3 regions of the Pseudoxanthomonas sp. JC1303 genome follow, and region 1 is predicted to be linked to each of the others. Evidence: predicted binding sites of a transcription regulator. Region 1 holds the regulator's gene; each other region holds the start of a gene.
What was found. Region 1 encodes FliA, which starts transcription of late flagellar genes. Its sites were predicted from a motif close to TAAAGTTTNNCNNNCNNNGGCCGATAA; they were not measured.
Positions count from the first base shown of each region.

Region 2: ACORQU_RS03540 (HDOD domain-containing protein) is a predicted target of FliA. The motif match lies at 6,283-6,309, and genes of this name have one in related genera.
Region 3: ACORQU_RS04155 (methyl-accepting chemotaxis protein) is a predicted target of FliA. The motif match lies at 5,295-5,321, and genes of this name have one in related genera.

Region 1 is NZ_CP185958.1:4,077,040-4,086,613, reverse strand. It holds gene ACORQU_RS18240 (chemotaxis protein CheA) at 1-1,454, opposite strand, end outside; gene ACORQU_RS18235 (protein phosphatase CheZ) at 1,458-2,066, opposite strand; gene cheY (chemotaxis response regulator CheY) at 2,066-2,458, opposite strand; gene ACORQU_RS18225 (RNA polymerase sigma factor FliA) at 2,477-3,226, opposite strand; gene ACORQU_RS18220 (MinD/ParA family ATP-binding protein) at 3,223-4,107, opposite strand; gene flhF (flagellar biosynthesis GTPase FlhF) at 4,094-5,767, opposite strand; gene flhA (flagellar biosynthesis protein FlhA) at 5,938-8,001, opposite strand; gene flhB (flagellar biosynthesis protein FlhB) at 8,019-9,155, opposite strand; gene fliR (flagellar biosynthetic protein FliR) at 9,243-9,574, opposite strand, start outside.
Region 2 is NZ_CP185958.1:772,718-782,291, reverse strand. It holds gene ACORQU_RS03570 (serine hydrolase) at 1-837, opposite strand, end outside; gene ACORQU_RS03565 (VOC family protein) at 1,076-1,483, shown strand; gene ACORQU_RS03560 (M28 family peptidase) at 1,551-2,639, shown strand; gene gvpU (gas vesicle accessory protein GvpU) at 2,815-3,273, shown strand; gene ACORQU_RS03550 (hypothetical protein) at 3,474-3,800, shown strand; gene ACORQU_RS03545 (glutaminyl-peptide cyclotransferase) at 3,876-4,661, shown strand; gene ACORQU_RS03540 (HDOD domain-containing protein) at 4,729-6,207, opposite strand; gene ACORQU_RS03535 (alpha/beta hydrolase) at 6,366-7,358, shown strand; gene ACORQU_RS03530 (hypothetical protein) at 7,442-7,717, shown strand; gene ACORQU_RS03525 (SDR family oxidoreductase) at 7,829-8,728, shown strand; gene ACORQU_RS03520 (TspO/MBR family protein) at 8,800-9,288, shown strand; gene ACORQU_RS03515 (Gfo/Idh/MocA family protein) at 9,487-9,574, opposite strand, start outside.
Region 3 is NZ_CP185958.1:922,451-932,024, reverse strand. It holds gene ACORQU_RS04170 (M3 family metallopeptidase) at 1-1,598, shown strand, start outside; gene trhA (PAQR family membrane homeostasis protein TrhA) at 2,141-2,800, shown strand; gene ACORQU_RS04160 (glycoside hydrolase family 2 protein) at 3,148-5,139, shown strand; gene ACORQU_RS04155 (methyl-accepting chemotaxis protein) at 5,351-7,837, shown strand; gene ACORQU_RS04150 (YitT family protein) at 7,853-8,527, opposite strand; gene ACORQU_RS04145 (S9 family peptidase) at 8,682-9,574, shown strand, end outside.

The sequences.
Region 1 (9,574 bases):
GATTCGCCAGCCTGCAGTACCACCACGGTCAGCAGCGGGCAGCTTGGGGCATCCAGGCCCAGCCACTGGCGCAGGTCCACCAGCGGCAGGGTGTGCGAGCGGCGGTCAAGCACCGCGCGGCCGTCGAACCAGCCCAGCGAGGACTGCGGCGCGTGCAGCACCTCGACCACGCGGGCCAGCGGCAGGGCATAGACGTCCGCGCCAGCCTGGACCAGCAGGGTGGGCAGGATCGCCAGGGTCAGCGGCACGCGGATCAGGAAGCGGCTGCCGCGGCCCAGTTCGGACTGGATGGTGATCTGGCCGCTGAGCTCGCGGATGCGGGACTGGACCACGTCCATGCCAACGCCGCGTCCGGAAATGTCGGTGATCTCGGTCTTGGTCGAGAAGCCCGGCAGGAAGATCAGGTGCAGGCATTCCTCGGTGCTCAGGCGCGCGGCGGCTTCCGGGTCGATCAGGCCCTTTTCGCGGGCCTTGGCGCGCAGGCGCTCAGGGTCGATGCCGGCGCCGTCGTCCTGCACCTCGATGCTGACGTAGTCGCCTTCCTGCTGGGCCGACAGGCGCACGTGGCCGCTGCGCGGCTTGCCCGAGGCCTCGCGCAGGGCGGGCGCCTCGACGCCATGGTCGATGGAGTTGCGCACCAGATGGACCAGTGGATCGGCCAGGGCCTCGACCAGGTTGCGATCCAGCTCGGTGTCGGCGCCGACCAGTTCCAGTTCGACTTCCTTCTCCAGGGTGCGGGCGACATCGCGCGCCACCTTGGGGAAGCGCGAGAACACCTTGCCGACCGGCTGCATGCGGGTGCGCATCACCGCGGTCTGCAGACGCGCGGTGGCCACGTCCAGGCCGCTGACGGCGCGATCCAGTTCTTCGTCCTTGAGCCGGATGCGCAGGGTCTTGAGGCGATTGCGCGCCAGGACCAGTTCGCCGATCAAGTTGACGATGGCATCCAGGCGCTTGGTGTCCACGCGGACGGTGTGCTCGGCTTCGGCCGGTTTGGCCGCCGCGGCCTGGGCCTTGGGCGCGGCAGGCGCCGGCGCCGCCACGGGCGTGGGTTTGCTGGGCGTGGTGGCCGGGACGTCGCCGGCCGCGAACTGCGCGATCAGCGCCGGCGGGGCCGGCGTGAGCGGCTGTCCGCCGGAAAAGGCGTCCAGCATGTCCTTCAGGTAGTCCAGCGACTGCTGGGCGGCGTCGAAGTGGCGCGCCTGCAGCGTGGTCTGGCCGGCGCGCGCCATGCCCAGGGTTTCCTCGGCGGCGTGGCACAGCTCGACCATCGGGTGGATCGCCAGGAACCCGGCGCCGCCCTTGAGCGTGTGGAAGCCGCGGAACACGGCGTTGAGCTGCTCCGAATCACCGGGCGCCTGTTCCAGCGCGACGAGCTGCTCGCCCAAGCGCTCCAGGATTTCCTGGGCCTCGATGATGAAGTCGGCAGCGATGTCGTCGGGAACGGCGCTCATGGCTTACAACCCGAGGTTGGAGAGCAGGTCATCGGCGTCGTGCTGGGACACGCCGTGCTTGTCCAGGCCGGCCAGGGCAGGGCCCGCCAGGCCATTGGCCACCGGCGATCCCTCCTTGGGAGGCAGGCCCAGCGCGCCGAAGCCTTCATGCACACGGCGCACGATGCCGGCCACGCGGCGGATGATCTGTCCGGTCAGGTCCTGGAAGCTCTGGGCCAGGGCCATCTCGGTGAGGTTGTGGCGGATGCGGTCCAGGATTTCGCCCTGGTCGGCGTTCAGGCCGCCGGCGCGCAGCTGGTCGGCCAGGGTGCGGCATTCCTCGGCCAGGTCCAGGGTGCGGTGGCTGGCCTGTTCGGTCATGGCCACCACGTGGTCCAGGCGCGAGCAGGCATCGTCCAGCTCGCCGGCTTCGCTCGGCACGGTGGGCAGGTCGCCCAGGGCCTGGCCCAGGTCGCGTGCCAGCCGGCTCAGCCCCTGCATCATCGGCTTGGTGCGCCAGGCGGCCAGGGTGTCGATCTCCACCCGCCAGGCGCCCTCGTCGCCGCTTTCCAGCGCGTCCAGGGCCCGCTGCAGGCTCTCGATGAGCGCGCCGCGCTCGGTCGTGGCGTTCATCAGGCGGCCGCTCCCAGGCGTTCGAAGATCTTGCCCAGCTTTTCTTCCAGGGTCTGGGCGGTGAACGGCTTGATGATGTAGCCGCTGACTCCGGCCTGGGCCGCCTCGATGATCTGCTCGCGCTTGGCCTCGGCGGTGACCATCAGCACCGGCAGGTGCTTGAACTTGTCATCGGCGCGGATGTTGCGCAGCAGGTCGATGCCGGTCATGCCGGGCATGTTCCAGTCGGTGACCACGAAATCGAACGGCGATGCCCGCAGCGCCGCCAGGGCGCTGTTGCCGTCTTCGGCTTCGGCGGTGTTGGTGAAGCCCAGATCGCCGAGCAGATTCTTGACGATACGTCGCATCGTCGAGAAATCGTCCACGATCAAAATCCGCATGTTCTTGTTCACCGCTGACTCCTAGGTTCTTTAATCTTCGTCTTCGAGGCCGGAATCGGCCATTTCGAATGCCTTGAGGCGACCGCGCAGGCGCACGGTGGCCTGGCCGTGGATCTGGCAGACGCGCGATTCGCTCACCCCCAGTACGGCACCGATTTCCTTCAGGTTCAACTCCTGCTCGTAATAGAGCGAGAGCACCAGCTGTTCGCGTTCGGGCAGCTGCGCGATGGCCTTGCCCAGCTCGCGGCCGAATTCCTGCCGTTCGAGCATCTGCTGCGGATTGGGGCCGCCCTTGGCGACGGTATCCAGCTCACCCTGGTCCTCGATGCGCGACTCCAGGCTGAGCACGTGCCCGCGTGAGGCGTCTTCCATCAGGCGCATGTAGTCCGGCAGCGGCATGTCCATCGCCGCGGCCACCTCGTTGGGGGCGGCGGCGCGGCCGGTGGCCTGCTCGATCTTGCGGATCGCGGCGGCCGCGTCGCGGGCGCGGCGATGCACCGAGCGCGGCACCCAGTCGCCGCGGCGGATCTCGTCGATCATCGAACCGCGGATGCGGATCGAGGCGTAGGTCTCGAACGAGGCGCCCTGGTCGGCGTCGTAGCTGCGCGAGGCCTCCAGCAGGCCGATCATCCCGGCCTGGATCAGGTCGTCGATTTCCACGCTGGCCGGCAGGCGCGCGGCCAGGTGGTGGGCGATGCGGCGCACCAGGTCGGCGTGCTGGGTGATGTAGTCGTTGTCGTTGTTGCGCTGGACGGCGCGGTACTGGGCCAGGGCGCTCATGCGGCCACCCCCGGGCGGATCATCCGCTCGACGAAGAACTCCACGTTGCCGCGCGGGGCGGTCGGGGCCTGCCAGCGGGCGGTGCGGCGGGCGATTTCGGCAATGGCCTGGGCCGACGGGCTGGCCGGATAAGCCTTGACCACCGGCTGCTGGCGCTGCACCGACAGGCGCAGCCAGTCGTCCTGGGGCACGCAGCCCAGATAGTTGAGTGACACGTCGCCCAGGAACTTCTCGCAGACCCGGCCGAGCTTGTCGTACAGCAGGCGGCCTTCGTTGGGGTCGCGGACCATGTTGGCCACGATCTGCACCCGGTCCACGCCGCGCTCGCGCGAGAGGACCTTGATCAGGGCGTAGGCGTCGGTGATCGAGGCCGGCTCGTCACAGACCACCACCACCGCATCCTGGGCGGCCTGACAGAAGGTCAGCACGCTGTCGGTGATGCCCGCGGCGGTGTCGATCACCATGACATCCAGGTCGCGCTCCAGCTCGGAGAAGACGTTGATCAGCCCGACGTGCTGGCCCGGGGCCAGCTCGGCCATGTGCCGGCGGCCGGAGGCGGCCGGAACCACCATCAGCCCATTGGGCATGTCGATGATCGACTCTTCCAGGGTGCAGCGGCCGGCGACCAAGTCGGCCAGCGTGTAGCGGGGCGTCAGGCCCAGCAACACGTCGACGTTGGCCAGACCCAGGTCGGCGTCGAGCAACAGGGTCCGCTTGCCCATGTCCGCAAGGGCCATGGACAGGTTGACCGACAGGTTGGTCTTGCCGACACCACCCTTGCCACCGGTCACGGCGATGGTCCGCACCGGGCCCAGCGGCTCGGGTCGGGTCGCCGACAGGGGGAAGGCGTTGGTCAGCTTGGCGTAGTCACGCGACTGCATGGGTCTGCTCCGGGATACAGGGCTTATCGGCATCGCGCCGCAAATCTTCAAGGCGCAAAACCAGGCTGGGGGCATTGGCGCGGTGCAGGTCGTCCGGCACGTGCTGTCCATCGGTCACCCAGGTGATGGGGAGGCGGTGATCCACGACCACCGACAGGGCGCTGCCAAAGCGTCCGGTCTCGTCGAGCTTGGTCAGGATCACGCCCTGCGGGGCGGCCCCGGCGAAGCGGCGCACCACCTCGTCCAGGTCCGAAAAGTGGGCATTGGCCGGCAGCACCAGCAGCGAGCGGACCGTGCGCGAGGCGCGCAGCCAGTTCAGCTGGGCGGCCAGGGCGCGGTCGCGCTGGCCCAGGCCGGCGGTGTCGATCAGCACCAGCTTGTAGTCGGCCAGGCGCACCAGCAGCTGCTGCAGGGAGGCGTCGCTGTCGGCCTCGTGCACCGCGATGCCCAGCTGGCGGCCGTAGCTGTGCAGTTGTTCGCGGCCGCCGACGCGGATGGTGTCGGTGGTGACCAGGGCGATGTCGCGGGCGGCATGGGTCTGCAGGAAGCGCGAGGCCAGCTTGGCGATGGTGGTGGTCTTGCCGGCGCCGGTCGGGCCGACCAGGGCGATCACGCCGCCTTCTTCCAGCGGGTCGCCGTGGGCGATGGGCAGGCGCTGGGACAACAGGCCCAGCATCATGCCGCGGCCGCGGTGCAGCTCCAGGTCGGCCGGGATCTGCATGACCACATCCCGGATCAGGCCGGCATCGAAGCCGTAATCGTCCATCAGCTCCAGGGCCTGGGCGCGCACGGGCGACCCGCGCAGGCGCTCGTCGGTGAGGCGGTTCATCTCACGCTCGATCATCTGGCGCATCAGGGCCAGCTCGTCGCGGAGTTGGCTGAGTTGGGCGTCATCCTGCGGCTTGGGGAACACCGGCGCGGCCGGAAGGGCGGCTACAGGAGCGGCGGCCACCGGTGCCGGGGCGGCAGTGGCGACCGGCGCAGCGGCCATGATCGCCGGCTCGGCCTGGACCGCGGGCGCTGCCTGGATCGGCGCGGGGGCCGGGACGGCGGGTGCCACCGGCGGGGCGGTGACCGGATCGCGCGGGAAGGCGGCCACGGCCGGGGCCGGCGCGGCGGCGGCCAGCTCCTGGGGCTGGACCGGCTGCATGTATTCGGCGAACGGGCGCGGCGCGGCGGGCGCGCGCACCGGGACGGCCGGCGCCTCGACTTCGGCTTGGGCAACACGCGGAGCCGGGGCCGGGGCCGGCGCGGCGGGGCGGGCCGGGCGGGAAGCCACGGTGGCCGTCGGTGCGGGGGCCGGCGCGGCCTGCTCGCGGGGCTGGCCGCCCAGGCGACGCTCGGTGATGGCCGCCATCATGGCCATGGCCGAGTTGGGGGCCGCCTCGGCGGGCACGCGCGGGGCCGGGTTGGCTGCCGAGTAGCTCACCTGCGGCGGCACCGGCGCAGTCGGGGCGGGCATCGGGGCGCTGGCCGGCTCCGGCCGCACCGCGTCCAGGGCACGCTGGACCAGGGCCTCGTCGTAGTTGCTGGCGGCCACGATCTCGATGCCTTCCTCGGTGCGGCGATTGGAGAGGATCACCGCGTCAGGGCCATGTTCTTCGCGGACCATGCGCAAGGCGTTGCGCATGTCGGGAGCTACGAAGCGCTTGATCTTCATGAGCGGAAACCGGAATGGGTGGAAGGGAAGTGGAGCGGGGTGGAGCGCGGTGCGTGATCAGGGTGCGTCGATCTGGGGGCTGAGGGCGTCGCCGATGTCATCGTCTTGTCGTCTCCACGTGCCGGGCCGGGTGGCGGCGCCGGTTTTCAGTTGCACGGGGAGATCGTCAATCAGCTGATCGTCCCCACCAATTTCAAACGTTTGTCTTCTGGTACTTCGCTGTAGGACAGGACCGAGAGCGCCGGGACGCTGTGCCGGACCAGCCGGGCCAGGGCGGCCCGGACCTGGCCCGGGACCAGCACCACCGCCGGCTCGTTGCGGGCTTCCTGCTTGGTCACGCAGTCGGCCAGGCTCTGATGCAAGCGCTCTGCCAATCCGGGCTCCAGCGCAGCGCCGTTGCCTTGGGTGGAATCCTGCAAGACGCGTTCCAATTGCGGGGCCAGGGTGAAGACCGGTAGTTCCGGCGACATGCCGGCGATTTCCTGGACGATGAAGCGGCCCAGGGAGTTGCGCACCGCGGCGGTCAGCGCGCCGGGTTCCTGACTCTGCGGGGCATGCTCGACCAGGGCCTCGACGATCTTGCGCAGCTGGCGCACCGGGATCTTCTCGATCAACAGGTTCTGCAGCACGCGCACCACCACCGACAGCGGCAGCGCCTTGGGGGTGAGGTCCTCGACCAGCTTGGGCGCGCTCTTGGCCAGGGTGGCCAGCAATTGCTGGACTTCCTCGTGGCCGAGCAGCTCGGGGGCGTGCTCGCGGACCAGGTGGGACAGGTGGGTGGCGATGACGGTGGCCGGGTCGACCACGGTGTAGCCCATGGTCTCGGCGTAGGCGCGCTGGTGCGGCTGGATCCAGATCGCGTCCAGGCCGAAGGCCGGGTCCTTGCCGGGGATGCCGTCGATCTTGGCCAGGGCGCCACCCGGGTCCAGGGCCAGCTCACGATCAGGGTGGATGTCGGCGGTGGCCACCGGCACGCCATGGACCAGCAGGCGGTAGGCGCTGGCCTGCAGTTCCAGGTTGTCGCGGATGTGCACCGGCGGGATCAGGAACCCGATGTCCTGGGTCAGCTTGCGGCGCACGCCCTTGATCCGGGCCATCAGTTCGCCGCCCTGGGCCTTGTCCACCAGCGGGATCAGCCGGTAACCGACCTCCAGGCTCAACGGATCGATCGGGCGCAGCTCGTCCCAGCTCAGCTCGGCGCTGGCCTGGGCCGCGGCGGTGACCTCGGGCTTGTCGGGGGCGGACTTGGCCTGCTCAAGGGCCAGACTGCGCTTCCACATCTTCCAGCCGATCAGGCCCAGGATCAGGGCCAGCGTCAAGAAAGCGACATTGGGCATGCCCGGGATCAGGCCGACCAGGCCCAGGATGGCCGCGGCCACGGCCAGCGCCTTGTGCTGGCCGAACACCTGGCCGACCATCGCCCCGCCCATGTCCTGCGAGCGCGAGGCGCGGGTGACCAGCATGGCCACCGCCGAGGACACCAGCAGCGCCGGCAGCTGGGCGACCAGGCCGTCACCGATGGACAGCAGGGTGTAGGTGGCCGCCGCCTCGGTGAAGGGCATGCCGTGCTGGAGCACGCCGACGGCCAGGCCGCCAAGCAGGTTGATGAACAGGATCAGGATGCCGGCGATGGCATCGCCTCGGATGAACTTGCTGGCGCCGTCCATCGAGCCGTAGAAGTCGGCTTCCTCGCGCACTTCCTCGCGCCGGGCCTTGGCTTCCTCACGGGTCAGCAGGCCGGCGTTGAGGTCGGCGTCGATCGCCATCTGCTTGCCGGGCATGGCGTCCAGGATGAAGCGCGCGGTCACTTCCGACACGCGCCCGGCGCCCTTGGTGATCACCACGAAGTTGATGATCGTCAGGATGGCGAACACCACGATGCCGACCGCGTAGTTGCCGCCGATCACGAATTCGCCGAAGGCCTCGATCACCTTGCCGGCCGCGCCGTGGCCACCCTGGCCGTTGAGCAGGATCACGCGGGTGGAGGCTACGTTGAGCGCCAGGCGCAGCATCGTGGTCATCAGCAGCACGATCGGGAAGATGCTGAACTCCAGCGGACGCTGCACGTACACCACCGCCAGCAGCACCATCAGCGAGATGGCGATGTTGAAGGTGAACAGCGCATCCAGGACCGGGGCGGCCAGCGGCACGACCACCATGGCCAGCATGGCCAGCACGATCAGCGGGGCGCCGAGCCCGTGCTTGATCATGTCCATGACCTTACGCGGGTTCATCTGGGTGACGGGCTTGCTCATGGACGGCGGCTCCCCGGAGCGAATTCGTCAACGTCGATCGGTGGCAGGGGCGGCATCGGGCCAGCGCGCCAGGCGCGCAGCTGATAGACGTAAGAGAGGATCTGGGCGACGGCCGCGTACAGTCTCACGGGGATTTCCTTGCCGAGTTCCCCTTCTCTATACAAGGCGCGTGCCAAAGGCGGCGCCGTGACGATGGCCACCCGGTGCTGCTCGCCCAGTTCGCGGATGTTGAAGGCCACCTCGTCCACGCCCTTGGCCACCACGGTGGGCGCGCGCATCTTGCCGCCCTCGTACTTGAGGGCTACCGCGTAGTGGGTCGGGTTGACCACCACCACGTCGGCACTGGGCACCGCCTCCATCATCCGGCGCTGCGACATCTGCATCTGCATCTGCCGGATCTTGCCCTTGACCTCGGGGCTGCCCTCGGACTCCTTCATTTCGCGGCGGACTTCCTCGCGGGTCATCTTTAGCTTCCGCGTGTAGTTCCACTTCTGGTAGGGCGCGTCGATGGCCGCCAGCAGGGCCAGAGCGCCGGCGGTGAAAGCCAGCAGGCGCACGGTGAACCCCAGCCCGTGGGTCATGGCCTGCTCCAGCGGCAGGCGCAACAGGCCCTGCAGTTCGTCCAGGCCCCCGTAGATGCACAGGCCGGCCGCGCCGCCGACGAAGGCCACGCGCAGCAACGACTTGGTCAGCTCGGCCAGGCTCTCCGGGCCGTACAGGCGCTTGATGCCGTTGAGCGGGTTCAGCCGGTTCAGGTCCGGGACCAGCGACTTGCTGGAAAAGCGCAGGCCGCCCATCAGCACCGGCCCAACGAAGCCGGCGATCAGGCAGACGATCACCAGCGGCACGGTGATCCAGGCCAGGCCCAGCAGCAGGTGCCCGGCGTAGGCGAACAGTCCGTTGGGATCCTGGCGAATGCCGGCGATGTCCGGGCTGAGCGCGTCCTTCATCCACAGCACGGCCTTGGCCGCCAGGGTGTGGGACATGCTCATCATGGCGAAGATGCCGGCGCTGAACACCGCGGCGGTGGCCAGCTCTCGCGAGCGCGGGATGTTGCCCTGTTCACGGGCTTCGCGGAGCCGTTTTTCGGTTGGCTGTTCTGTGCGTTCGCCGGCGTCTTCGTTTTCGGCCATGGCAGCGGGGCAGCCTGGGAGGGGGGAGGATGCCCCTCATCTGCAAGCGCCGTTCCACATGCGCCCGGCGCGGGCCAGAACGACGCGTCAGGCGGTGATCTGGCGTGCCGCGTCGAAGGCCGCGTCGAACATGCGCTGCACCGGCGGGCCCATCTCGCCCACCAGGACCGCCAGCAGGGCCAGGCCCAGGATCACCGCCACCGGCAGGCCAAGCTGGATCGGGTTGAGCGCCGGGGCAGCCTTGGACAGGGCGCCGAAGGCCAGGTTGACCGCCAGCATGGCCACCATTACCGGCAGGGCCAGGGTGACCGCGCCGCGGAACATGGTCATGACGAAATCCGGGGCGACCGAGGCCATGGCCTGCACATCGGGCAAGGCGGTGCCGATCGGCAACGCCTTGTAGCTGTCCACCAGCAACT
Region 2 (9,574 bases), 1.1 Mb from region 1:
GCCATCGTCGAAATTGTCTTCCCAGCGCGCCAGGTCGTCGGCGGTGGTGAGCAAGCCGGTGGAGCCGACGGTGGAGTCGGACAGCCGAACCGCTTCGTAACCGCCGCCCAGGGCCGGCTGGTAGGACTGCGCGCGACCGGGCACCAGAGCGTTGTGCTGCGACTGGAAGCCGGTGTGATGCATGCCAAGCGGATCGAAGATGCGCTGTTTGGTGAAGGCGGCCAGCGATTCGCCCGACACCCGTTGGACGATCATGCCGAGCAGCATGTAGCCGGTATTGCTGTATTCGAAGTCGGTGCCGGGCGCGAAGTTCAGCGCACGCTGGCGACGGACCAGGCGCATCACGTCCTGCTCGGTGATCACATCCTCCATGCGCCAGCCGGCCATGGACAGCAGGTTGAGTTCGTCGCGCAGCCCGCTGGTGTGGTGAAGCAGATGCCGGATGCGGATGGGCTTGCCGAAATCCGGCAACTCCGGGAGGTAGCGACGCACGTCGTCGTCTAGCGACAACTTGCCGTCCTGGGCGAGCAGCAGGATCGCGAAGGCGGTGAATTGCTTGGACACCGAGGCGACGTAGAGGGGCGTGGTTGGGATGATCGGGCGGCCCTGCTCGATGTCGGCCATGCCGAACGTCTTGCGATACACCACCTGGCCGTCCCTGCGCACTTCCACCGCGGCACCGGGGGTGTCGCGCCTGTTCCATCTGGCGAACAGGGCATCGACCTGTCGTGAACTGTCGGCGTCGTGGGTGGCGGCCCGTGTCGGGATCCCCGCCAAGCCGGAGCCGTGTGCCAGCAGCAGCGCCGTGGCCAGGCTGAGCGTGTGGGTGTGCTTCATGTTTCCTGCTCCCGTGTCGAGGCATGCGTGATCGCGCCCCCGATGGGCAATGTGCGCGACCGCCGATCCGCTTCGCCAATGCGCTTTTGCCTATTGCGGCGCTGCTCGTTAGCTGGTATAGCGTGCTGGTTCACTACATCACTAATTTCTGAGGCCATGCGTCGTCCGCGCGCGCTCGGTCTTGGCGCAAACTTTGGGATTCGCCATCAGGCGCAGCCCATCCAACAGGAGCGACCGCGTGCCCAGGACCATCACCATCAGCCTGCCCGTGACGGATCTGGATCGGTCCAGGGCGTTCTACTTGGCGCTCGGCTTCGTGCCCAATCCGGAGATGACCTTCCCCAGCGCGGCGATGATGGGATGGAGCGAGCACATCAGCGTCATGCTGCTCACCCACGCGCGCTGGCGCACGTTCACCACCCGGCCCATCCCGCCGAACACCTCCAGCGAGGTCGCCTTGAACCTCTCGTGCGCGTCGCGCCAGCAAGTGGATGAGATGGCCGAAGCGGCGGGCCGGCACGGCGGGACAACCGATATCAACCCGGTCGAAGAGCACGGCACCATGTACGGCCGCGACTTCTGCGACCCGGATGGCCACGTGTGGGGTGCGATGTGGATGGATGCGGGGGCTGCGTCAGATGCCTGAAAATGCGCCGGAAACCAACCTGCCGGGCCCGACGGGGGCGGCATCTGAAATCACACAAGAGGGGAGCATGATGCGTATGTGGAAGTCCTTGCCCGTTGCGCTGCTGTCTGCGGCGCTTGCCATCGGCTACGCCCAGGCCAAGGAGCCGCAGCTGCCCCCGCAGCAGGCCAGCCTGCTCGACGCCATTTCCGCCGACGCGATGCGCGGGGACCTGTCGTTCCTGGCGTCCGATGCGCTGGAGGGCCGTGGTACCCCCTCGCGCGGACTGGATATCGCGGCCGAATACATCGCCGCCCAGTTCCGTGGCGCCGGGCTGGAACCGCTGGGCGATGACGGCTATTTCCAGACCGCCGACTGGCGCGAGATCGCGCCGGAGAAGGAGCGCGCCAAGTTTGCCGACGCGCCGGCACCGTTGCCGGTGCGCAATGTCGTCGGCGTGTTGCGCGGCTCGGACCCGACGCTGAGCAAGACCTACGTGCTGGTCACGGCGCACTACGACCACCTGGGGATTCGCAAGGACAAGGGCGATGATCCGATCTTCAACGGCGCCAATGACGACGGCAGCGGCACGGTCTCGGTGATCGCGCTGGCACGCGCGTTCGCCGCCCAGAAAGTGCGGCCCAAGCGCAGCATCGTGTTCATGACCGTGTTCGGTGAGGAGCACGGGCTGGTGGGCTCGCGCTACTACGGCGCGCATCCGCTGGTGCCGGTGGCCGACACCGTGGCCGACATCAATCTTGAGCAGGTCGGTCGTACCGACGACAGCGAAGGCCTGCAGGTGCGCGCCGCGGCGATCACCGGCGCCGACTATTCCGAGGTGGCCGACGTGCTGCGCAAGGCGGGTGAACAGACCGGCATCCGCATGACCAAGCATCCGGTCAACAGCGACCGCTATTTCGCCTTTAGCGACAACCAGGCCCTGGCCGACCTGGGCGTGCCGGCGCATACCATCAGCGTGGCCTATGACTTCGCGGACTACCACGGCGCGGCCGACACCTGGGACAAGATCGACTACGCCAACATGGCCGCGGTGGATCGCGCGGTGGCCCTGGCCGTCTGGACCATCGCCGACCATCCGGTCGCCCCGCGCTGGAACACCAGTAACCCCAAAACCGCCAAGTACGTGGAGGCGGCGCGCCGTTTGCATGGAGAGTGACGCAGGGCCGCAGGCGCGGCGATGTCACGGCGAAATCCATCGCCGTGACGCACTCGATCACCGGGACGGTGTGCCTGCTTCCACAGGCATGGGAGCAGGGCCGGGTTGACCGGCACGCCCCGCTGTCACTGGGAACGCCTATCATCCCCCCGACCCACAACTGCAGGAGCGTGCGATGAGCGATGACCAGGGCAAGGCGTTGAGCAGTGACGAGATGGTGGTGACCGTCGAGGGACAGAGCGTCGACTGGTACCTGCAGAGTCTGGTCACCACGGTCAACAGTACCGACGTGCAGTTCGGGATCACGCTGTTTGTCGAAGGCGCGATCGTGTCGGGCCTGCTGGTGGGCGGCAAGCGCTATTTCGAGACCTTCGCCGAGGAGTTCGCGGCCGCCTTCCCGGGCGACGCGGAGGGCAAGGAGGAAATCCGTCGCTCCTTTGCCAGCTATGCGGAGATCTACACTTCCGAGGAAGGGAAGGATCCGCCGCCGCCGCAGTTCATCCACTTGATCGACTCGCGCTGCTTTTCGCCGGGCGGGCAGCCGCTGCCGGGCAACCGCGGCGTGCTGTGGCGCGGCAAGATCAATGCGGTCTCCGGCTTCAGCCTGGGCCTGCTGTCGGAAGAGGGCGCCTAGGCGCGCGTGGTGTGGCGGGCGCGGTGTCGCCGTGTGCCCCCCGCGCTTAAGCGCCCACTGACCCCAGGGTGGCGCATCCCAAAGCCAGGCGAGCGCGCCTGGCCCTCGCTACTGTCGGTGTGCGCGAAGGTCTCGCCGAATCCGTAAGATCGACGCGAACGCGTCCACGCGGCACCCGGGCCGACCGACAGGACACCTTGATGCGCGATCCCTACACGCCGCCTGCTGCGCCCGCTCGCCGCGAGGCGGCACGTCAGTCCATCGTCCGTCCGCTGGTGGCCTTCCTGTCTGGCCTGCTGGTGGTGCCGGCGGCATTGTTCATCCTCTTCAGCCTGCTGTTCCCCAACGAAGTCCTGGCCTACGGCAATGCCAGCTTCTGGTGCGCAGTGCTGGTCGGCAGCGTGGCCGCTGCGGCACTGGCGATGGCCGTGCGGCGCATCCCACTGTGGCTGCTCATCCTGCTCGGGCCGGTGCTGGTGTTCACCTGCGTGGGGCTGTGGATCGTGTGGATGATGATGGCGGCCTGAAGCGGGGCGGAGTTCTGCGCCGTGGCACACGCACGTGGGTGCGCCGGCGCGCGGCGATCATGGGATGATCGCGGCATGAACTTCCATGTCCGCTTATGGTCCCGCTTGGCCTTGCTGGCCTGCGTCGTGTTGTCCGCCGGTGCGGCGCAGGCAGCGCTGCCCGTGCAAGGCGTCACCGTGGTCAAGACCTATCCACACGACACCTCTGCCTACACCGAGGGATTGTTCTATCTGGAGGGTGCGCTCTACGAGAGTACCGGGCAGATCGGGGCGTCGGGCATCCGCAAGGTCGCGCTGGACAGCGGGCAGGTCCTGCAGCGCGCCGAACTGGCCCCGCCGTATTACGGCGAGGGCATCGTGGCCGCCGGAGACCGGCTGATCCAGCTCACCTGGCGCAGCGGGCAGGGCTTCGTCTACGACCTCAAGACCTTCCAGCCGCAGACGCGCTTCGCCTATCGCGGTGAGGGCTGGGCGCTGACCAGCGATGGGCACAGTCTGTACATGAGCGATGGCACCGCGCAGATCCGGCGGCTGGACCCGCAGACCCTGCAGCAGACCGGCACCATCGAGGTCACCGCCGATGGCGAGCCCCTGCACAACCTCAACGAGTTGGAGTGGATCAAGGGCGAGCTCTGGGCGAACGTGTGGCTGACCACGCGCATCGCCCGCATCGATCCGGCCACGGGCAAGGTGCTGGGCTGGGTCGAGCTGGCGCCGCTGGTGCCGCCGCGCGACACGCTGGAGGACCCGATCAACGACGTGGCCAACGGCATCGCCTACGACGCCGCGCGCGACCGCATCTTCGTCACCGGCAAGCAGTGGCCCGCGCTATACGAGATCAGGCTGGCGCCGGCCCAGTAGGACGCGACGCGACGCGAGGCCGCAGGCGTTGCGCCGTTGGCGCGCCACGGGCGCCAGCGGGATGCCCTCAGTCGCTGACCACGCGGTTGCGGCCGTCGCGCTTGGCGGTATAGAGCGCCTTGTCGGCGCTGGTCAGCAGGGCTTCGATGCTGGGGAAGGCATGGGCGCCGTCCTGGGTGGCGACGCCTGCCGAGAAGGTCACGTGCAGCGGCTGCTGGTCGATGATGGTCATCGGCAGGCGGCCGACCTCGGCCAGGATGCGCCGCACCACGTTGGCCGAGGTGGCCGCGTCGATGCCGGGCAGCACGATCATGAATTCCTCGCCGCCGTAGCGAGCCACGATGTCGCTGCCGCGCAGGTAGACCTGCAGGGCCTGGGCGAAATTGCGCAGCACCTCGTCGCCGACCAGGTGGCCCCAGCGGTCATTGACCTGCTTGAAGTCGTCCAGGTCGATGAAGGCGACCGACAGCGGCCAACCGTGGCGCTGGGCGGCCTCGAATTCCTTGCCGAGCACGTGTTCGAGCTGGGCGCGGTTGAAAATGCCGGTGAGCGGATCGCGGCGGGCCTCCTCGGTGAGGCGACGGGCGCGGCCTTCGAATTCCTCTGCGGCTTCCCGCGCGCGCGCAGCCTCCTGCAGGTCGCGCATCGCGCGCAGCTGGGCCAGCTCCCGGGCATCGTCCAGGATGGCCCGCAACTGCGAGGGGCTGGAGATATGCACCTCGAAGACCTCGCAGACATCGGCCAGCATCGTGCGCACATCCTCCACGACGCCGTTGAACGTGTCCGGGCCCAGCGACAGATGGGTCATGCAGGAGGCCTGGGCTTCCAGGTGCGCCTGTTCGGTGTCCTGGCCCATCCAGATGTCGGCGATCAGGCCGGACACCCGCACGCAGGCCTGGAAGGGCGGTAGCTGTACCTGCGCCAGCGCTTCGCTTTGTCCGATGGCGTCGGTCAGCAGCTCGGGCAGGTTCCAGTGTCGGGCCAGCAGGGCGCCGATCTCGGCGTGGTCCGCGCCGTAGGTCTCGCGTTCGCTCAGCAGCAGGTTGGTATTGTCCAGCGCCTGTTCGAGCAGGGCCTGGTATTCGCCGGGGAACAGCTGGCACAGCGCCAGCACCCCGATGTCCTGCAGCAGGCCGGCCAGCATCAGTTCTTCCAGCTGGCGCAAGCCGACACGCTCGCCGAGCAGGCGGGCGGCCAGCGCGGCGACCACGCAGCGCTTCCAGACGCGCTCGCGCGGGCAGTTGCTCTCCGGCTGGGACATCTGCCGCGACAGGGTGAAGCCCAGGGCCAAGGTCAGGGTGGCATTGAGTCCCAGCAGCGACAAGGCCTGAGTGAGATTTTCCACACGCTGGCGGGCGGCGTAGAGCGGTGAGTTGGCCACGCGCAGCATGCGCGCGCTCAGCGCAGGGTCCTTGCCGATCAGGTTCGAAGCCGTTGCCATCATCGCGTCCGGGTCCTGCGCCAGCCGCAGCAACTGCAGTGCCACGCCTGGAGGACTGGGCAGCCCTCGGCAGTGCTGCAGTTCGCGTTGGAGGTCGGTACGCATGTCGGGGCGCGGAGCGTTCTCTCGGGGGACGAGCTGGGGCGCCGAATCGTGCGGCGCCAAGATGATGCGTCAAGAATAGCGGCGCGTGGAGCTAAAACTTTAGATCGGGTGCGGTGGTTATCCTTGTCGGTCGACTGCTTTCCCTAAAGGGTGTCTCCATGGATGACGGTCACGGCGTCCGTATCGAAGCGCGCACGATCCCCGTGCCGACCTCGATCAGCGCGCATGCACGCGAGTACCTGCGTGACAAGGTCGCGGCCGACGGGGTGCCGCACAACGCCAGGATCGCCGTGCCGGCAGCGGACGACTCCGAGGGATGGATCCGCATGCAGGCGGCGGTGGAGCAGCACTATGCCCATGCGCTGGCCGCGGCCGCCGGGCGCGTGCGTGCCCAGGCGCGGACCCTGCAGATGGGCACGGCGACCGTGCACCTGGCCACGCCCATCGAGCCGCAGGACCCGGATGCGGCACTGATCGAGTTGCACGGCGGGGCGTTGGTGTTCGGTGGCGGCCAGGCATGCAGGATCGGCGCCTGTGTCCAGGCCGACCTGCACGGGCTGGCCTGCTACGGCGTGGATTACCGGGTGCCGCCGGCGCATCCCTATCCAGCCGCGCTGGATGACTGCCTGGCGGTCTACCGCGCGGTCCTGGCGCGACACGACGCCGCGCGCGTGGTCATCAGCGGACGCTCGGCGGGCGGCAACTTGGGCGTGGCGATGCTCCAGCGCGCTCGCGACGAGGGCCTGCCGCTGCCGGCCGGCCTGGTGCTGCTTTCGCCCGAGGTGGACCTGACCGAGTCGGGTGACAGCTTCCAGGTCAACCGCACGGTGGATGTGGTGCTGCCCGGCTCGCTGATGACGCAGAACCTGCTCTATGCGGGTGGGGCGGACCTGGCCGACCCGCGGCTGTCGCCGTTGTTCGGCCGCTTCGACGGGTTCCCGCCGACCTTCCTGCAGAGTGGGACGCGCGATCTGTTCCTGTCCAACACCGCGCGCCTGCACCGCGCGCTGCGCCGGGCGGATGTCGACGCACAGCTGCATGTGTTCGAGGCGATGCCGCATGGCGGCTTCAATGGCGCGCCGGAGGACGAGGAGCTGGCCCAGGAAGTGGCGGCATTCGTGCGCCGGGTGCTGGGCCGGGCACCGGCTTGACGGGAATTTGGCCGATGGCCTGGCCAGTCCCGCTGAGGACGCCTGTACCCTGATCGACCCTCCCGCTCATGTTCTTGCCCGTCATGTCCGCACCGCGTCCCAGCTTCAGCTACCGCCTCGCCTTCCGCCCGCTCGACGCGCAGATGAGTTCGGCGGAGCTGGCCAGCACAGTGCAACGTGCATTGCTGGCGCTGGGCGATCCCCGGCACCGGGTGTCCATCGTCAAGATCCATCGCCCCCCGCGGCAGGACGGCGAGGGCCTGTATGTGGAAGCGGTGGCCGCCGGCCCGGAGCGCTGGTACCTGGAAGCCGACGACGCGCTGCAGGCCCAGGGGCTGCGGACCGAACTGCTGTACTGAGCGCACGGCCACGCGCAGCCTGTTAGTACGCATACCCCTGTAACGCCACGGCTGTTCGCCCAGGCCGGGTGGGCGGATAAAGCACGCTGACTTCAGACAGGTGCTGCTGCCATGCGTGTTTTCCTCACCGGTGCGACCGGTTTCATCGGCTCCCACGTCATCCCCGAACTCCTCGCCGCAGGCCACCAGGTGCTGGGCCTGACCCGCTCCGAGTCCGGCGCCCAGGCCCTGCGTGCCGCCGGTGCCGAGCCGCTCCTGGGCACCCTGGAAGCCCCGGACACCCTGGTCGCCGGGGTGGAGCAGGCCGATGCGGTGATCCATACCGCCTTCGACCATGACTTCGCCAACTTCGTCGCCAACTGCGAGAAGGACCGTCGCGTGATCCTGGCGATGGGCGAGGCGCTCAAGGGATCGAATCGGCCCCTGCTGATCACCTCCGGGGTGGGCATGGGGGCGCTGCAACCCACCGATGTCGCCCGGGAGGATGTCTTCGATGCCGATTCCCACCATCCGCGCGCGGCCTCGGAGCTGGCCGGCGAGGCGCTGCTGCAGCAGGGGGTCAACGTCTCGGTGGTGCGCCTGCCGCAGGTGCACGACACCCGCAAGCAGGGGCTGATCACGCCCTACATCGCGATCGCCCGGGCCAAGGAGCAGGTCGCCTACGTGGGCGAGGGCGGCAGCCGCTGGTCGGCCGCGCATGTGAGCGATGTGGCGCGCCTGTACGCCCTGGCGCTGGATCGGGCCCAGCCCGGCCTGCGCCACCATGCGGTGGCCGAGGAGGGCGTGCCGCTCTACCAGATCGCCGGCACCGTGTCCGCCGGCCTGGGCCTGCCGCTGGTGTCGCTGCGCGGCGATCAGGAGGTGGCCGACTACTTCGGCTGGATGGCGATGTTCGCCCGCACGGCCATGGTGGCCTCCAGTGCCATCACCCGACAACGCCTGGACTGGACGCCGACTGGGCCGGACCTGATCACCGATCTGGCCGCGATGGACTACACCGCCATCGACTGACGCGGCGTTCGCCCTGCCTGCGCTAGGGTCTGCCCCGGCTTTTGACAGCAGGACGGACAGTGATGCGCACGATGACGGGCAAGGTGCAGGCGGCGGGCCTGTTCGGCTGGATCGTGGTGGTCTTCATCGCGGCGGCCATCGGCGCGGCGGCCTCGGTGCAGGCCGCCGCGTTCTACGGCCAGTTGGCGCAGCCCGCTTGGGCGCCGCCTGCGTCAGTCTTTGGCCCGGTGTGGACCGTGCTGTATGCCTGCATGGGTGTGGCGGCCTGGCGGGTGTGGCGGCACGGCGGTTTCGCCGCGCAGCGTCGTGCGCTGTGGGTGTTCCTGCTGCAACTGGCGCTCAACGCGCTGTGGAGCTGGTTGTTCTTCGGCTGGCATCAGGGCGCGCTGGCGCTGCTGGACATCGTGCTGCTGTGGATGCTGATCGTGGTCACGATCATGCTGTTCTGGCGGACCAGTCGGGTGGCCGGCGCGCTGCTGCTGCCCTACCTGGCTTGGGTGAGCTTCGCTGCCGCGCTCAACTACGCGGTGTGGCAGCTCAATCCGCAGGCATTGGGGTAGCGCACATTCGTCTGCGATCGCCGCGCCGGAGGGTCTCGGCGCGGGCGATCTGCATCGGCAGGGCCGCCCCGTGTGCCCGGATGCGGATCAGGACCGGGCCGCAGGCGCCGCGTTGAATTCATATCCTGCGATGGCCCGCAGACGGCCCGTGAGCCTTGCTCCATCCAACGCTTCGAACGGATCGTGGCGGGGCGCGGCTCACTCGCCCGGATAGACCAGCCCGATCTGTGCGCGCATCTGGTCGAGCACCCGCATGATCTGTACGCTCTGCGTCGGCGGCATCCGC
Region 3 (9,574 bases), 1.2 Mb from region 1:
TGCCCGAGGCGCAGAAGGCGCGTTTTGGCGAGCTGCGCGAGGAACTGGCCAGCCTGTCGGCCAAGTTCTCCGAAAACGTGCTCGACGCCACCGACGAGTACGAGTTCTGGATCAAGGACAAGCAGCACCTGTCCGGCCTGCCGGAGGACGTGATCGCGGCCTGCCGCGCGGCGGCCAAGGCCGATGGCGAGCCGGGCTGGAAGTTCACCCTGCAGATGCCGTGCTTCCTGCCGGTGCAGAGCTACGCCGACGACCGCGCGCTGCGCGAGACCCTGTACCGCGCCTACGCGGTACGCGCCTCGGAGGCCGGCGAGGAGAAGCTGGACAACTCGCCGCTGATCTACCGCATCCTCGCCCTGCGCACCGAGCTGGCCCAGCTGCTGGGCTTTGCCTCCTATGCCGAGTATTCCCTGGCCACCAAGATGGCGGGCAGCCCGGCCGAGGTGCTGACCTTCCTGCGCGATTTGGGCACCCGCGCGCTGCCGTACGCGCGGCAGGACCGCGCCGCGCTGGAAACCTATGCCCGTGCCGAGCTGGGCCTGGAAACCCTGGAGCCGTGGGACGTGGCTTATGTCAGCGAGAAGCTCAAGCAGGCGCGTTACAGCTTCTCGGCGCAGGAGGTGAAGCAGTACTTCACCGAGGACGCGGTGCTGGCCGGCCTGTTCGGCGTGATCAAGTCGCTCTACGGCGTGGACGTGGTGGCCGATACCGCGCCGGTGTGGCACCCGGATGTGCGCTTCTTCCGCCTGCAGAACGCCGACGGCACCCTGGTGGGCCAGTTCTACCTGGACCTGTACGCGCGCGAGGGCAAGCGCGGCGGCGCGTGGATGGACGACTGCCGTAACCGGCGCCAGCGCGCGGACGGTGACCAGACCCCGCTGGTGTATCTGGTGTGCAACTTCGGCAAGGGCGTGGGGGGCGCGCAGGCGACCTTCAGCCACAACGATGTGATTACCCTGTTCCACGAGATGGGCCACGGCCTGCACCAGCTGCTGACCGAAGTCGGCGAGCTGTCGGTGGCCGGCATCAACGGCGTGGAATGGGACGCGGTGGAGCTGCCCAGCCAGTTCATGGAGAACTTCTGCTGGGAGTGGTCGCGCGTGGAGGGCATGACCCGACACGTGGAGACCGGCGAAGCGTTGCCGCGCGCGCTGTTCGACAAGATGATCGCGGCCAAGAACTTCCAGAGTGGCATGCAGACCGTGCGCCAGCTGGAGTTCGCGCTGTTCGACATGGAGCTGCACAGCGCTTTCGATCCGTCCACCGACAGCGTGATGGACCTGCTGGAGCGGATCCGCGATGAGGTCGCGGTCAACCGCGCGCCCAAGTGGGGGCGTTTCCCGCATGCCTTCAGCCATATCTTCGCCGGGGGCTACGGCGCGGGTTATTACAGCTACAAGTGGGCCGAGGTGCTCAGCGCCGATGCCTATGCCGCCTTCGAAGAGGCGCCGGACCAACTGGCCGACACCGGCGCTCGGTTCCGTGCCGAAATCCTCTCGCGTGGCGGCAGCCGCACGGCGCTGGAGAACTTCACCGCCTTCCGCGGTCGCGCGCCCTGCATCGACGCGCTGCTGCGACACCACGGCATGGCCGCCTGACCCCGCGTGCGTGATGGTTGTAGCGCCGAGCTTGCTCAGCGGTGGCTTTCCCAGGAAAGCAGCGGCGGAGAGCAGCGGACCAAGGTCCGCTCTACAGACAGGCCCGGTGTAGCGCCGAGCTTGCTCGGCGGGGCTTTCCCAGGAAAGCGGCGGCAGAGAGCAGCGGACCGAGGTCCGCTCTACAGACAGGCCTGGTGTAGCGCCGAGCTTGCTCGGCGGGGGCTTCCCGGGAAAGCAGCGGCAGAGAGCAGCGGACCAAGGTCCGCGCTACAGACAGGCCCGGTGTAGAGCCGAGCTTGCTCGGCGGGGGCTTTCCCAGGAAAGCAGCGGCGGAGCGCAGCGGACCGAGGTCCGCTCTACAGACAATCCCGGTGTAGCGCCGAGCTTGCTCGGCGGGGCTTTCCCAGGAGGGCGGCGGCGGAGCGCAGCGGACCAAGGTCCGCGCTACCGCGAGATCTGGACCGGCATCTTGCGGCGCTGGGCGATGGCACACGCTGCCACCGCGTATCCTGTTCGGCCCCACTGCTGTCCCGATGAGTTCCGTGCCCGGTTCCCCCATTTCCGCGCCGCATTACAAGACCGCCGCCGCACGTCGCGCCGACCTGATCGTCCACGTCGCCGGGCTGGCGCTGGCCATCGCCGGCGGGGCGCTGATGGTGTGGCGCGCACTCGCCAACGAGGCATTGCTGCTGGCCACCTGCGTGTATGCGCTGGGGCTGCTGGTGATGTTCGCCTGTTCGGCCGCGTACAACTTCGCCGCGCCCGCGCGCCAGCCGGTGCTGCGCAAGCTGGATCATGCGGGGATCTTCGTGATGATCGCCGGCTCGTACACGCCGTTCCTGGTGCTGGCGCTGTCCGGCGCGTGGGTGTGGACGATGATCGCGGTGGTGTGGGGCGTGGCGCTGTTCGGGGTGTTCGCCAAGCTGTGCCTGCCCGGGCTGGGCAAGGGCTTCTGGGTGGCGATCTACCTGTTGCTGGGCTGGGTGGGCATCGTGGCGATCAAGCCGATGATCGCGGGATTGCCTGCGCCGGTGCTGTGGCTGATCGCAGCCGGCGGCCTGATCTACACCATCGGCGTGGGGTTTTACGTGCGCAAGGCGATGGTCTACAACCGCGCGCTGTGGCATGCGCACGTGCTCGGGGGCGCACTGGCGCACTGGATCGCCATCTGGCTGTGCCTGAGGCCGTTGCCGCAGGGTTGATCCTGGCGCTCGAAGCCCGCGTCGATGCAGCGCCTCGCCTGCATCTGCATGATCGCGATCTCCGCGTCTTCCCGCCTGCGCGCACGGCCGGTCCCGCGTGAAAACGCAACACGCCTCTGATGATCCTGCAGTGCCAGCGCGATCGCTTCGGAGCATGCCAACCCGTCCCGGGTCACACCTAAAATTTTTAACTTGCACTGCGGCTTGCCATGGCTTGCAGGCGCGTGGAATGATCGGCCGCGTTCGTCATATTGTCGGACATTAGCTGCGGCATCGCGTCCGGTGGTGCCGCCCGGCTCATCCGTGTCGGCGTCTGGCGCCTGCACGCCACTGAAGGATCCGTACACATGACGATCAAGGCCGTCCGCGTCCCGCTGGCCCTCGCCGCGCTGTGCTTCCTCGCTCCCGGCATCGCGCTGGCGCAGCAGCCCGCCGCCATCGGCGACGACCATGTCTACACCAGCGACCTGATCACACGTTGGGGCAAGCAGGTCACGCCGGAGAATGCCTGGCGCAGTTATCCGCGCCCGCAGATGCAACGTGCGCAATGGCAGAACCTCAATGGCCAATGGGACTACGCGATACGGCCCAAGACCGAAGTTCAGCCCACTGCGATGGACGGGAAGATCCTGGTGCCGTTCGCAGTGGAATCCAAGCTGTCAGGCGTGGCGCGCAAGGTCACACCCGAAGACCGCATCTGGTACCGGCGCCAGTTCACCATTCCCGCCGACTGGTCCGGGCAGCAGGTGCTGCTGCATTTCGGTGCGGTCGACTACGAGGCGCACGTGCTGGTCAACGGTGGTGTCGTCGGCTCGCATCGCGGTGGCTCGGATACGTTCACCTTTGACATCACCGACTACCTCAAGCCCGGTGACAACGAGCTGGTGGTGCAGGTCACCGATCCCACCTCCGACGGCGCCCAGCCGCGCGGCAAGCAGCAGCTCGACCCCAAGAGCATCTGGTACACGCCGGTCAGCGGCATCTGGCAGACGGTGTGGCTGGAGCCGGTGCCCAAGCTGCACATCGAAGACGTCAATATGACCCCGGACATCGATGCCGGCATGCTGGACGTCAACGTCGCGCTCAACCGCAGCGCCAGCGATGCCGACGCGGTGCGGATCACCGCGCGCGACGGCAAGCGCGTGGTGGCCACGCGCGTGGTGCGCGCCAACCGCCGCACGCGCCTGGCGATCCCCGAGGCCAAGCTGTGGTCGCCGGACCGACCCTTCCTCTATGACCTGGACGTGGAACTGGTGTCGGTGCAGCCACCCTTCGACCAGACCGACGCCTCACAGCACCGCCCCAATGGCCGACGCGACGATTCCCTGCTCACCGAGGTCGAGGCGCAGGCCTATGCCAAGGCCAAGGTGGTCGGCACGCCGCGCGACCAGTTACGCAGCTACTTCGCCATGCGCAAGAGCTCCATCGGGCCGGGCCCCATCCCGGGCCAGCCGGTGATGCTGCTCAACAACCAGCCGCTGTTCCAGAACGGCACGCTGGATCAGGGCTGGTGGCCCGACGGCCTGCTCACCCCGCCGTCGGAAGAGGCGATCGCCTTCGAACTGAAGTTCCTCAAGCGTGCCGGCTTCAACATGTTGCGCAAGCACATCAAGGTCGAGCCGGCGCAGTACTACGCCATGGCCGACAGGCTGGGCATCTTGATCTGGCAGGACATGCCCTCGGGCGAGGAGGAGGACAGCCTGGATCAGTTCGTGCGGCAGGCCTCCAACGACGAAGTGCTGTTCCCCGCGCGCGTCTCCGATGAATTCGAGTACGAGCTGCTGCGCATGATCAGCGACCTGCGCAACCATCCGTCCATCGTCACCTGGGTGGTCAATAACGAAGGTTGGGGCCAATACGCCTCCACGCGCCTGGCCCAGGCGGTCAAGGCGCTGGACCCGAGCCGCGTGGTGAACAAGACCAGCGGTTGGCTGGACACCGGCGATGCAGGTTCGGATCTGTTCGACATCCACACCTACGAGGACGTGCCGCACGTGCCGGAGCGACACACGCACCGGGCCATCGTGATTGGCGAATACGGCGGCATCGGCCTGCCCATCGAGGGCCATCTCTGGTTCCCGTCCAATCGCAACTGGGGATATCAAACCGCCAAGGATCAGGACGATTACCGGCAGCGCTACCAGCGCAAGTTCGCCGAGATCATCCGCCAGGCGCGCGAGGTGGGCCTGAGCGCGGCGGTCTATACCCAGACCACCGACGTGGAAGGCGAGATCAACGGCCTGATGACCTACGACCGCGAGGTGCCCAAGATGCCGGCCGCCGACTTCGCCCGGGTCCACGCGCCGTTGGTCGAAGCGTCCCAGGCAGCGGCCGACTGACGCCTCCCGCGCGACAGGCGTCGGCCCGTCGCGCGTCAATCGCCGCATGCGCCGCGGCACGCCGGACCCCGTGCCTGTCATGGCGCCGTCATCGTTGGGTGATGTGCTTGCGCATCCGCGCCAGGCCTTGCCTGGCTGCGCTTGAAAAAAAGCGCTCAAGTCCGCGCTGGCCGGGCCGATACAGGGGCGTCATTGCGCCTGGTGCCCCTCGATGAAACTCCCCATGCTCACCATTGCGACCAAGCTCCGCGTGAGCCTGATCGCCGTTGTCCTTGGACTTGCCGTGGTCGGCTTTGCCTACTGGCGGGTCAGTGCCGGAACCACGGCGGCCGATACCGAACTGCAGCGCTTCCAGGAGCGGAACGCCACCGTCCAGCGGCTGGCCCAGGCCTTCAACGAGGCGCGCCGGCTGCAGGCCGAGTATGCCCTGTCTTTCTCGGTGGACAGTGGCAAGCGCTTCAACGCCGCGCGCGCCACGCTGCGCCGCGACCTGGCCCAGGCAGCGCTGGGCAAACCGTCTGGCACCGGGCCGGCGGCGACGTTCCAGGCCACGGTCAAGGACTACCTCGCCTCGGCCGAGTCGCTGGACGAGCGCATCGCCGAACTGGGGCACGATGCCGATTCCGGACTGCAGGGCGAACTGCGTGAGGCGGTGCATGGCGTGGAGAACGTGCTGGGCCAGTACGACGCGCCGGCCCTGCAAGTCTCCATGCTGACCATGCGCCGGCACGAGAAGGACTTCATCCTGCGTCGCGACCAGAAGTACGCCGACCAGCTGGGGGCCGAGGCCATGCCCTTCGAGCTGCTGCTGCAGAAATCCAGGATCCCAGAGACCGCCCGCGAACAGATCCGCACGCTCATGCAGCAGTATCAGGATCGCTTCATCGCCTATGCCGCTGCCCGTTACGGGGTCGACAGCGAAGTCCAGTCGCTGGACGCGGCCGCGGCCAAGGTGGTGCCCGCTCTGGCCGCGCTCAACAGGCAGCAGGACACGCTGCTGCGGCAGGGGCGCAAGACGCAGGCCGAGGAGCGTGCGTGGATGAACGCGATGTTCTCCATCACCCTAGTCGCCGTCGCGGTTGTTTTGGTGGTGATGCTGGTCCTGCTGCTGCGCGCCATCGTGCGTCCGCTGGAGCAGGCCGTCGCCTTCGCCAGGGACATCGCCGACGATCGCCTCGACAGCCGTTTGGCCATCCACAACCCCAACGATGAACTGGGGACCCTGGGGGCCGCGTTGCAGCACATGCAGGCCAGCCTGCGGCAGCGGATCGAAGGCGAACGCGCCACCGCGCGGGAGAACGCGCGCGTGCGTCAGGCGCTCGACGCGGTCCAGGCCAGCGTCATGGTCACCGATGCACAGGGTGTGGTGGTCTACGTCAACGACGCACTGACCGATGACTTCGCCCGTGCCGGGCTGAGAGGGGAGACCCTGCTGGGCACCCGGGCGGGCGAGTTGGGCACGCAGGTAACGGCGATGCTGACCGCCGCGTGCGAGCGCGCCGAACCTCAGGCGGGCGAGACCGAGCTGGGCATGAGTCATTTCCGCCTGCAGGTCAGCCCGGTACTGGACGACGGCCAGCTGCTGGGCCTGGCAATGGAATGGCAGGATCGCCGCCTGGAGCGCGTGATCGAGCACGAGGTGGCCGCGCTGGTGGCCGATGCCGCGCGCGGCCATCTGGAGGAGCGCATCGGACTGGAGGGCAAGGCGGGCTTCGTGCGAGTCCTGGCCGAAAAGATCAACTTGTTGCTCGACAGCGTCGAGACGCGCCTGCTGGAGGTCACCCGGGTCATGGAGGCCTTCGCGCGCGGCGACCTGCGCGAGCGGATGCGTGGCGATCACCAGGGGCTGTATGCCAGCCTGCGCCAGGGCCTGGATGCGGCGATCGAGCAGGTCGGTGGCATCGTCACCGGCATCCAGGGCTCGGCCGGCGAGGTGCGCGCTTCAGCAGAGGAAATGGCCTCTGGCACCTCGGACCTGTCGGCCCGCACCGAGCGCCAGGCCAGCGATCTGGGGGCGGCGATGCAGTTGATGGACCAGGTATCAGGCGAGGTCGAACAGAACATCGCCCGCGTGCGCGACACCGTGGCGATGGCGGTCGAGGCCAGCGAGGCGGCGCGCCAGGGGCGGGAGATCGCCCACGCCGCGGTGGCCGGGATGGATCACATCCGGGGCTCGTCGCGGCGCATCGCCGAGATCGTCGCCACGGTCGACGGCCTGGCCTTCCAGACCAACCTGCTGGCCCTCAACGCCGCGGTGGAAGCCGCGCGCGCGGGCAGCCACGGGCGCGGGTTTGCGGTGGTGGCCAGCGAGGTGCGCAACCTGGCACAGCGCTCGTCGGCCTCGGCGCAGGAGATCCGCAAGCTGGTCGATGGCTCGCTGCAGCAGGTCGAGCAGGGCGCCAAGCTGGTGGGTTCCACCGGCGCGACCATGGACGACATCCTCTCGCGCGTGGAGCGCGTGGTCGGCGTGGTCGAGCAGATCAACGCCGCCTCGCAGCGCCAGGGCGAGGCGGTGGGCGGCGTCGACCGGCTGCTGCGCGGGATCGGCCAGGGCACCGAACAGAACGCCGCCCTGGCCGAGGAGTCCAATGCGGCGGCGCGCAGCCTGCTCGAACAGGCCGGGCATCTGAGCGAAGCGGCGCAGGCCTTCATCGTCCAGTCCGAGCCGGTCAAGGCCAAGCTGCGGGCGGTGGGCTGAGCCACCGCGGCGGCTTCAGCCGGCGGTGTACCAGTCGCGGCGGTGGTTGAAGGCGATGCTCAGGTTCATCACCACCACGCCCAGCGCCGAGACCGCGACCGCGCGCAAGGGCAGCACCGCGCAGGCGCACGCCATCAAGGTCAGGTCGAAGCCCAGTTGCAGCCAGCCGGCCCGGAAGCCGGTGCGGTCCTGGACGTACATCGCCAGGATGCCCATGCCGCCGCAGCTGGTGCCATGGCGGAACAGGGCGATCAGGCCGATGCCCGCGCAGAAGCCACCGACGACGGCAGCCAGGACCGGGCTCAGGCGTGCGTAATCGATCCACTGGCCGGCGTGGTCGGCCAGCAGGCCGACCGCGACGATGGCCGCCAGGCTGCGCGCGGCGAACGCCCAGCCGCGCACGCGCAAGGCGAAGGCATAGAAGGGCAGGTTGACGATCAGGAACAGCAGCCCGAACGACTGCCCGCTCACGTGCGCGCCCAGCAGCGACAACCCGGCCAGTTGGCCACTGATCAGCCCGGCGGCTTTGAACATGGACGTGCCGAACGCCAGCATCACCACACCGAAGGTGAAGCCTTGCAGGTTATCCAGCCAGGAATGGCGGGCAGGGGCGACGCGCAAGGGCGCCGACGCGGCGGGCGCGGTCGGGGTGGAGGACATGGCGATGCGGTGCGACGTGGGGACGGCCATTCTAGCCGCTCGGCCCCGTGTCTCCCGGCGGCTCTGGGGACGACCGGGACCTTCGGCAGGGGAGGGGGCGTGCCCTGGGCGGTACGATCGCGTGTTCGCACGCGCGTTGGCCCCCCGGCCGCGGCGCCCGTCCCACCCTTACCTGGGGATCTGCATGCTCCTGAACTCCATCGCCCCGCGCCTGATCGGCGCCCTGGTCCTGACCGCCGCGGCGGCCAGCGCCGGTGCGGTCACCGAGGCCGACTACGCCCGGGCCGCCAAGCTGGCCTATGCCCAGCCGCTGGTCGACCACGCGGTGACCCGCGTGACCTGGCTGGACGCCAGCCACTTCGTCTACACCGACCACGACGCCAGCGGCGACCGCCTGCTGCAGACCGACACGGCCACCGGCAAGACCGCGCCGCTGTTCGATGCCGATGCGCTGGCCGCCGCGCTGACCACCCTGCTGGAGGCCAAGGACAAGCCGGTCAAGGCCGACAAGCTGGGCATCCGCGGCATCAGCACCACCGCCGGCGGCCGCTACCGCTTCTCCGTGCGCGGCACCGAGGTCGCCTGCGACGCGCAGGCGCATTGCGCCAAGGTCTATGCCAAGGCCGATGCCGAGCCCGGCGCCCTCTCGCCGGACAAGAAATCCGAGGCCTTCATCCGTGACTGGAACCTGTGGGTGCGCGACCTGGCCACCGGCAAGGAGACCCAGCTGACCACCGATGGCGTCACCGACTACGGCTACGCCACCGACAACGCCGGCTGGAAGCACACCGACATGGCCATCGTGGAGTGGTCGCCGGATTCGAAGAAGATCGCCACCTTCCAGCAGGACCAGCGCAAGACCAGCGAGATGTACCTGGTCAGCACCCAGGTCGGCGCGCCCAAGCTGGAGGCGTGGAAATACCCGCTGCCCGGCGACAAGGACGTGACCATGATCGAGCGCGTCATCATCGACGTGCCCACGCGCAAGGTCACCCGGTTGAAGATGGAGCCCGACCAGCACCGCTCCACCCTGTGCGATGACATCAGCTGCGGCCCCGATGGGGGGTGGGACGATGT